DNA from 4 places in the Citricoccus sp. genome. Region 1 is predicted to be linked to each of the others. Evidence: riboswitches for the same ligand, from Rfam matches in the RefSeq annotation. Region 1 holds a riboswitch; each other region holds the start of a gene.
What was found. A riboswitch is a leader RNA that binds a small molecule or an ion and turns the genes downstream of it on or off. The one in region 1 is predicted to bind S-adenosylmethionine.
Positions count from the first base shown of each region.

Region 2: another riboswitch for S-adenosylmethionine. It lies ahead of PLJ28_RS09205 (acyl-CoA dehydrogenase family protein); the one in region 1 lies ahead of PLJ28_RS01150 (O-acetylhomoserine aminocarboxypropyltransferase/cysteine synthase family protein).
Region 3: another riboswitch for S-adenosylmethionine. It lies ahead of PLJ28_RS11865 (O-acetylhomoserine aminocarboxypropyltransferase/cysteine synthase family protein); the one in region 1 lies ahead of PLJ28_RS01150 (O-acetylhomoserine aminocarboxypropyltransferase/cysteine synthase family protein).
Region 4: another riboswitch for S-adenosylmethionine. It lies ahead of PLJ28_RS04635 (flavin reductase family protein); the one in region 1 lies ahead of PLJ28_RS01150 (O-acetylhomoserine aminocarboxypropyltransferase/cysteine synthase family protein).

Region 1 covers NZ_DAOMPX010000002.1:6,104-8,295, forward strand. Annotated here, with positions in the region: gene PLJ28_RS01150 (O-acetylhomoserine aminocarboxypropyltransferase/cysteine synthase family protein) at 1-1,254, opposite strand, end outside; SAM riboswitch class IV at 1,327-1,441, opposite strand; gene PLJ28_RS01155 (VOC family protein) at 1,582-2,192, shown strand, end outside.
Region 2 covers NZ_DAOMPX010000023.1:33,534-35,725, reverse strand. Annotated here, with positions in the region: gene PLJ28_RS09205 (acyl-CoA dehydrogenase family protein) at 1-1,127, opposite strand, end outside; SAM riboswitch class I at 1,232-1,332, opposite strand; gene PLJ28_RS09200 (anti-sigma factor domain-containing protein) at 1,398-2,192, opposite strand, start outside.
Region 3 covers NZ_DAOMPX010000040.1:10,445-12,636, forward strand. Annotated here, with positions in the region: gene PLJ28_RS11865 (O-acetylhomoserine aminocarboxypropyltransferase/cysteine synthase family protein) at 1-1,317, opposite strand, end outside; SAM riboswitch class I at 1,323-1,434, opposite strand; gene PLJ28_RS11870 (ABC transporter substrate-binding protein) at 1,624-2,192, opposite strand, start outside.
Region 4 covers NZ_DAOMPX010000008.1:38,885-41,076, forward strand. Annotated here, with positions in the region: gene PLJ28_RS04625 (hypothetical protein) at 1-83, opposite strand, end outside; gene PLJ28_RS04630 (RNA-binding S4 domain-containing protein) at 258-650, opposite strand; gene PLJ28_RS04635 (flavin reductase family protein) at 676-1,221, opposite strand; SAM riboswitch class IV at 1,291-1,410, opposite strand; gene hisD (histidinol dehydrogenase) at 1,549-2,192, opposite strand, start outside.

The DNA.
Region 1 (2,192 bases):
CTCCGTCAACTGGGAGTGCGTGGTGGAGGCCGGGTGGATGACGAGCGAACGGATGTCGCCGATGTTGGCCACCTGGTGGTGCAGGCGCAGGGCGTCCACGAACCGCGCGCCGGCCTCGCGGCCACCGGCGATCTCGAAGGACACGAAGCCGCCGGCGCCCTGGGGCAGGTACTGCTGCGCGCGCTCGTACCAGGGGCTGGATGCCAGGCCCGGGTAGATCACGGCCTCGGCCTGGGCGTGGCCGTCCAGGTAGTCGGCGACCCTCTGCGCGTTGGCCACGTGACGCTCCATCCGCAGGGACAGGGTCTCCAGGCCGAGGTTGAGCAGGAAGGCGTTGAACGGGCTGATCGAGCTGCCGAAGTCGCGCAGCAGCTGCACGCGGGCCTTCAGGATGTAGGCAAGGTTGGCCCCGAGGATGCCCCCGACACCCAGGTCCCGGGCGAACACCAGTCCGTTGTAGCTCTCGTCCGGGGTGTTGAAGCCCGGGAAGCGCTCCGGCTGGGAGGCGTAGTCAAAGGTCCCGGCGTCCACGATGACCCCGCCCATGGCCACGGCGTGGCCGCCGAGGTACTTGGTGGCCGAGTGCACGACCACGTCCGCGCCGTGCTCGATCGGCCGCAGCAGGTAGGGGGTGGCCAGGGTGTTGTCCACGATGAACGGCACGCCGGCGGCGTGGGCGACGTCGGCGATGCCCCGCAGGTCCGGCACGTCCCCGCGCGGGTTGCCGAGGGACTCGGCGAACAGCAGCTTCGTGGTGTCCCGGACGGCGCCCGTCCACTCCTCCAGGTCGTCCGGGTCCTGGACGAAGGTGGTGGTGATGCCGATCTTGGCCAGGGTGTGCTTGAACAGGTTCTGGGTGCCGCCGTAGAGGGAGGCCGAGACCACCACGTGGTCCCCCGCACCGGCGAGGTTGAGCACGGAGAAGGTGGTGGCCGCCTGCCCGGAGGCCAGCAGCAGGGCGCCCACCCCGCCCTCGAGGGCGGCGATCTTGCCCTCCACGGCCTCCTGGGTCGGGTTGCCGATGCGGGTGTAGATGGGCCCGAGGTCCTTCAGGGCGAACCGGTCGGCGGCGACCTCGTGGGAGGGGAAGTCGAAGGAGTTGGACTGGATGATCGGCAGCGCGGTGGCGCCGAAGGGGTTGACCTCCGGGATGCCGGCGTGCACCTGCCGGGTCTCGAAGCCCCAGTTCGCGGCGGAGTCCGTGGCGCCGGCCGGGTCGGTGTCCGGGGTGGCCTGGTTCGGGGTGTCAGTCATCGACATGGCTCCTGTATCCGTCCAGGGCCACCCGGTGGCATCACGGTGCCGTGAAGCATGCCGCGCCGTGGTGGCCCGCGCTTGCAGGTGCCGGTCGACACCCGCCTGGTCCTCACCCGGGGCACCCCACCGCGAGCTGGAGGGTTGCCGGCCAGCAAGCCGGGGCTCGATGCTGGCGCTCATGACCTGCGCCCAGTCTGCCAGATCGGTGCGAGCGGGTCATCCCGTTCGGTCACAGTGTGACCGCGGCCCCGCCGGAGTGTGATCTGCGCAACTTTTCAAGTGAGGGTAACCTAAGCGATCTCCGCCACGGGGAAGTGGGACGATATGGGCATGATGCGCCTTGATCACGTCTCGTACGCCGTCGGCCCCGAAGAGGGCCTCCCCGCCGCGGTGGCCCGGATCGCCGATGCCCTGGGCATCGAGCGAGTCAAGGGCGGGGTCCACCCCCGCTTCGGCACCCGCAACGCCATCTTCCCGTTGCGCAAGCACCAGTACCTGGAGGTCGTCGAGGTACTCGACCACCCCTCCTCCGGCAAGGCCCCGTTCGGACAGGCCGTGCGCGCCCGCTCCGAGATGGGCGGCGGCTGGATGGGCTGGTGCGTGGCCGTGGACGACCTGGCCCCGTTCGAGGAACGGCTCGAGCGCCAGTCCGTTCCGGGCAACCGCAAGTTCCCGGACGGCCGCGAGCTGACCTGGCGCCAGATCGGCATCAAGGGCCTCATCGCCGACCCGCAGGTGCCCTACCTGCTGCGCTGGGATGACGGCATGGAGGAGCTGCACCCCTCCCGCGCCGCGGAGCCGCAGGCGGAGCTGTCCTCCATCACGATCGCCGGATCGCGGGACCGGGTGCGGGGCTGGCTGGGACTGGACGACCCCGAGCAGAGGGTCGAGGACCTCAACGTCATCTACGAGTCCCCCTCCGGCACGCCCGGCAT
Region 2 (2,192 bases), on a different contig from region 1:
TGGGCGGCGCCCAGTGCCAGTTCGGGCACCGTGACCTGGGCGTGCTCGACGGCGATCTCGGACTCGTACAGGGCTCCCGGCAGGGTGCCGGTGAACTCCGGGACATTCGCCCCGGCATCGATGGCGGCCTGGATGCCGGCGTCGAGGGCCCGCGCGGCGTGCAGCACGGTGGCCTCGGCGGTGAAGGCCTGGGCGGAGATCCGCCCGGTGGCCTCCTGGATCAGCGGGTCCTCGCGGAACGGCAGGCCCAGCCCGGTGTTGAAGGTGCGCTTGCGGGTGGCGATGGTGGCGACGGTGTCCCGGCGGGCGGCCCGGGCGATGCCGGCCAGCACGGCCAGCAGCACGAGCTGGAAGAAGGCGGCCTCGTGGACGGCCTCGGCGCTGCCCGCGGTACGGTCCAGCACGGCGTCCTCGGGGACGGTGACGTCCTCGAAGAGGGCCGTGCCGGTGCCGGTGAGCTTCTGCCCGAAGCCGTCCCAGTCGTCCTCCAGCGTGACACCGGGGGCGTCCGTGGCGACGACGGCGAAGCGGCGTCCGTCCTCACCGTCCAGTGCGGCGGAGACCCGCGTGTAGTCCGAGAAGATCGATCCGGTCGCGTAGAGCTTCCGGCCGTTGAGCACCCAGCCCTCCCCGCTCCGGGTCAGCACGGTGTTCAGGGTGCCCAGGGCGTTGCCGCCCTTCTCGGTGGACGCGTTGCCCACCGTCGCCCCCGCCAGCACCCGGGGGTACCAGGCGTCCTGGAGGCGGCCGGGCAGGAAGCGCAGGGATTCCACGAAACCGTAGTGGGACCGGTACAGGTGGGCGATGTTCGAGTCGGCCTCGGCCAGGTCGATGAGCAACCGGGTGAAGTCCTCGATGCTCACCCCCGGCCCTCCGTGGGCGGCCGGGACCCGCAGGGTGCCGAACCCGGCGCGGTCCAGCCTGCGGACCTCCTCCCGGGGCAGCCGGCGCTCCAGGTCCCGTTCCAGGGCACCGGCCGCGATCGAGGCGAAGACCGGGGCGAAGTGCTCGCGCAATCCCGCGTAGGAGGCGGGCAGGCCCTCGGCGAGGTTCGCGGCCCCGGCCTCCGGTCCCGGCCGGGAGAGGTGTTCGGTGGTGGCGGCCTTCTCGGCCGTGCTCTGCGACATTCGGCGGTCCTTCCGGTCACACCGAGGATTACCGGCAGTCACGCCAACGGCTGGTCCGGCGCAGGCAGCGGACGCCGACGCACAGACCGACTGCAGATCCGGGATCTCCATCGGTCCTGGCCTTAGCACCCGTCGTTGGGGAGATGATCCCCTCGGGTTGCTGCGGCGTCGTCGAGCCAGGTCTCTCAGCCGCTCTGGATGGTTACGGGTTCACCCTAGCAATGGATCCCCGGGGCGTGGATGTCGCCCACGTCACGTCAGGACACACAGTCACCCCGCGGTGGCGTCCCCGGACCGGGTCATGGCCCCCGCCGCCAGCGTCACGCCGCTGTGCGAGGGGTCGCCGTCGAATTCCTCCTGGGAGACGTCCACCACCGGGAACCGGTCGAGGTCGACGCCGTCCGGCACCGGCAGCGTGGTGGTCTGGCCGGACACCGTGCCCAGCGAGATCAGCCGGCTGGCCTGTTCGTCGCGCAGCCACACCTCGTAGTACCCCTCCTGGGGCCCCTCGGAGACGTCGACGGTCAGGCGCAGGGCGCCGTCGGGCTCGGCGACCATCTCGGCGCGCCCCTCCACGTCCCGCTCCGTCACCGGCGCGAGGACCGCCTCGCCGACGGCGACCGGCTGGGGCGGCGTGTCCTGCCCGCTGTCCCCCTGGCCCACCAGGCCGGCCACGACGGCGGCACCGACGGCGCCGACGACCAGCCCGGCGGCCGCGGCGGCCGTGATGACGGGCCACCGGCGTCGCTGGGTCCGGGGCAGGAAGCTCACCGTGCCGGCGTCGTCGGCACCGAGCGTCCCCCCGCCACCGTGCCCTCCGGGCGCGGTCTCCGCAGACGTGCCGGACGTGCCGGCCGGCTCCGGGGCGCCCGGGACCGCGGCGAGACCGGGTCCGGCGTGGGGATCCTGCCGGAGGCCCAACTCCCGTTCGATGCCCGCCCACACGTCGGCGGACGGCTCGTGGAGGCTGACCGGTGCCGCGAGCGCGGACACCACGCGCTCGGTCCGGTCGAGGTCCAGGCGGCAGTCGGGGCAGGAGCGCAGGTGGGCGGCGGCCCCGGGGCC
Region 3 (2,192 bases), on a different contig from region 1:
CCCGGCCAGGGCGGAGGTCGGCACGGTGGCCGGTACCGAGACCGGCACGGTGGCCAGCGCGCGGTCGAGGTCCGCGACCAGGTCCTGCGGACACTCCAGTCCGATGGACAGCCGGATCGTGGTCTCGCCGATCCCCGCGGCCTCGCGGCGGTCCGGGGCGAGGCGACAGTGGGTCATGGTGGCGGGATGACAGACCAACGAGCGCACGTCGCCCACGTTGGCCACGAGCTGGAACAGCTCCAGCGCGTCGATGAACGGGCCCACGGCCTCCGGTCCGGCCGCCAGGTCGAAGGAGAACACCGAGCCGGTGCCGTGCGGGAAGTCCCGCGCGGCGAGGGCGGCACTGGGGTGCCCGGGGATCCCCGGGTGGTGGACGCGCCCGACGGCGGGGTGCCCGGCCAGGTGCTCGGCCACCGTGAGGGCGGTGGTCCCGTGCCGGGCGATGCGGACCTCGAGGGTCTCCAGGCCCTGGATGAACTGCGCGGCGCTGGCCGGGGCGAGGGTCGGGCCGAGGTCGTGCAGGAACTTGCTGCGGGCCAGCGCGAGGTACGCGCCGCGGCCGTGCCGGTCGACGAGCGTCTGCCCGCCGTAGCGAGCCTTGGGCCGGGCCAGTTGTGGCCACCGTTCCGGGGCCGCGCCGTAGTCGAAGGTCCCCCCGTCCACGATCGCCCCACCGAGCACCGTGCCGTGCCCGCCGAGGAACTTCGTGGCCGAGTGCACCACCACGTCAGCGCCGTGCTCCAGTGGCCGGTACAGGGCCGGCGTGGCCAGCGTGCTGTCCACGATCACCGGCACGCCGGCGCCGTGGGCGATGTCCGCCAGCGCCGGCAGGTCCGGCAGGGTGGCCAGCGGGTTGGTGATGGCCTCGAGGAAGAACGCGCGGGTGTCCGGCCGGATCGCCGCGGCCCACGCCACCGGGTCCGCGGGGTCGGCGAACGTGACCTCAATGCCGAAGTCGGCGAAGGTGTCCGTCAGCAGGTCCACCGTCCCGCCGTAGAGCTGACTGGAGGCGACCAGGTGCTTGCCGGCGTGGAGCAGGGTCAGCAGGGACAGGGCGACGGCGGCCTGGCCGGTCGCGGTGCCGATGGCCCCGATCCCGCCCTCCAGGGCCGCCAGCCGGTTCTCGAACACGGCCACGGTCGGGTTGCCCGTGCGGCTGTAGGTGAAGCCCGGGGTCTCCAGCCGGAACATCGAGGCGGCCGTGGCGTGGTCCGGGAAGCGGTAGGCCGCCGTCTGGTGGATGGGCACGGCCACCGGCCAGTAGGGGGCCTCGGGCTCGTAGCCGGCGTGGATCTGTTCCGTGGCGTGATGATTCATTTGATCCTCCATCGATCCTGGCGGTAGCACCGTGCCGGCCGGTCCCGGTGTCCCGGGTCGGTTGGCTGGTTGCTGCGGCGTCGTCGAGCCAGATCTCTCGGCCGCTCTGGATGGTGTGGTGGGCCAATCCCACTCGATGGACCCGGTGGGAGTCCAGCGGCGGGCGGGCAGGTGCGTCACAAAACCGCACGTCGGGACATCTTCGGGCCGGACGGTCGCGTCGGCCGCTGCGGCCGGCGTCGGGACCGGGTTTGTGACAGGTTGTGACGGGGCCGGGAGGTGTCGGCCGGTCCGCCCACCGGCCGCTCAGTCCTTCAGTCCGGGTGGGTTCAGCGCGGAGGCGTCGATTCCCTCCTCGGCCAGACCCCACTGCTGGAGGATCTGCCCGTACACTCCGGTTTCAATCAAGTGGTCCAGTCCTGACTGGGCGGCCTCACCCAGCCCCGTGCCCTTCTGCACGGCCACCGAGATGTGCGCAGTGTCGGGCCAGCCGCCGGCCACCAGTCCGACCAGCCGGGTCTGTCCCGTCTGGGCGGCCTTGTAGGCACCGGTCGAGTTGGGACCGAAGGTGGCGTCGGCCCGGCCGGCCTGCAGCGCGAGGCCGGCGGCGGAGTCGTCCTCGTAGTACTGCAGGTCCACCGGATCCAGTCCGGCCTTTCGGTTCTGCCGATCCCACGCCATCAGAACTTTCTCCTGGTTGGTGCCGGACCCCACGATGACCCTCAGACCCGCCACGTCCTTCGCCTCGGTGATCTGTTGGATGTCCGAGTCCGAGGTTACGTAGAACCCGAGCTTGTCCTCGCGGTAACTGGCCATGTCGTACTTCTGCTTGCGCTCGTCCGTCACCGTGACGTTGGAGATGACGGCCTCGTACT
Region 4 (2,192 bases), on a different contig from region 1:
AGCATCACCGTCGTGACCAGGCCCAGGGCTGCCATCCCGGTGATGGCCGGCGTGCGTCGGTAGAGGGGGGTCGTGTGCTGCATCAGAAGATCCTTCGTCCGCTGGATCCAGCCCGGGGTGGACTGGTAGCACCCCAACCTATGAGAGGGCTGTGAATGGGGCACTAGTAGGCACTACCCGACGTGCACTGCCGACGACCACGTCATCGGGCGCCGCCCTACTCGGTTTTTGAGTCTGTTTCGGTCCGCTTCGCTTCCTCAGGGCTGAGGATCCCGGCCGCGGAGCCGGTCCATCTGACGGCGGTCCCGCTTGGTGGGGCGCCCTGCGCCGCGATCGCGCTGGGGGACGGCCAGCAGTTCCCGGGGGATCAGCGGCGGCGAGTGGTCGACGTAGTGGCGCACCGCCTCGGCGGCCCCGACCCGTTTGGCCAGCAGGCCGGTGACCTCCAGGACCCTCTCCCGGCCCGGCTGGCGCAGCCGGATGGTGTCACCGGGCTTGACCGGCTGGGCCGCCTTGGCCGGCTGGCCGTTGAGACGCACGTGGCCGGCCCGGCAGGCCGCCGTCGCCGCCGAGCGGGTCTTGTACATGCGGATGCCCCACAGCCAGGCGTCCAGGCGGACCTGGCTCGGTGGCTGCGGGGCGTTCGGCATGCGGACCAGGATACGGGTGGGCCGGTTACTGGTTGCCCTCGGCGGTGCGCAGGTTGCGGAAGGCCGAACGGTGGAAGACCAGCGGCTCGTGCTCGGAGGAGTGGTCGTGGACGCCGTGGACCTCGAGCAGGACCACGTGGTGGTCGCCGGCCGGGACCTCCGCGTAGACGGAGGTCTCCAGCCACAGCGCGGCGTTGTCCAGGAACAGGGCGCCCCGGTCCGAGGCGCGAACGCCCAGGCCCTCGAAGCGGTCCCCGTCCTTGGAGGCCAACTGGCGGCAGACGTCGGTGTGGCCCTCGGCGAGGATCGAGATCCCGATGCGCTCGGCCCGCTTCAGCCGCGGCCAGGTCCGGGAGGTGTTCTGCACGGCGAAGGACACCAGTGCCGGTTCGAGGGAGACCCCCACCGTGAAGGACGAGGCCACGAGGCCCTCCTTCTGGTCATCGGCGAGGCCGCACAGCGCGGCGACGCCGGAGGGGAAGTGGGAGAAGGCCGAGCGCAGGGTCTGGGCGGACAGGTCGGTGTCCAGGGTGGCGGTGCGGCTCAGGTCGATGGTGGCCAGGGCGGTCATGTCAGTCCTCCGTTCGAGGGCGCATCCACAGTGTGACCTCGGGCGGTGCCCCTCCGGTACCTGCTTCAGACGCGGTACTTGCCCGCCGGCTTGCCCGGAAGGCCGAATCATCACCTGGAGCACCCCACTACTGCGTGAAGAGGGTTGCCGTCCCGCAAGCCAGGGCTGTAACAGCGGGAACTCGTGATTCTGGGTTCAGCGTAACGACGGCCGGGGCGACGGGTCAAAGGCCTTCTGCGGATGTGAACGCCTGTGACGGTGACCTCCGTCACGTGCTGCGGAGCCGGTTGCCGCCGACGCGGGACGGCACCCGGCGGTGACCGGGGGCTACCGGAAACGCCGGGCCACGGCCTCCCCGTGGGCGGGCAGCCCCTCGGCCCCGGCCAGTGCCGAGATGTTCGATGCCAACTCCTTCAACCCGGTCTCGGAGTACCGGATCAGCTGCTGCAGCCGCAGGAAGCTGACCGTGTTCAGCCCCGAGGAGTACCGGGCGGACCCGCCGGTGGGCAGCACGTGGTTGGACCCGGAGGAGTAGTCGCCCAGCGGCACGGGGGAGTACGGTCCCACGAACACGGCCCCGGCGTTGCGGATCCGGCGCGCGGTGGCCAGCGCGTCCACGGTGTGCACCTCCAGGTGCTCGGCGGCGTAGGCATCGGCCACCGCGATGGCCGTGGCCAGGGTGTCCACCACGAGGATCCCGGACTGCGGACCGGTCAGGGCCTGACGGACCTGCTCCTCGTGGAACGACCCCGGCACCTGCTCCTGGACCTGGGCCACCACGTCCCGGGCCAGCTCCGGGGACGTGGTGATGAGCACCGAACCGGCCATCGGGTCGTGCTCGGCCTGGCTGATCAGGTCGGCCGCGACCCACTCCGCGTCCGCCGTGGCATCGGCCAGCACGGCGATCTCGGTGGGACCGGCCTCGGCGTCGATCCCGATGGTCCCGAGCAGCGCCCGCTTGGCCGCGGCCA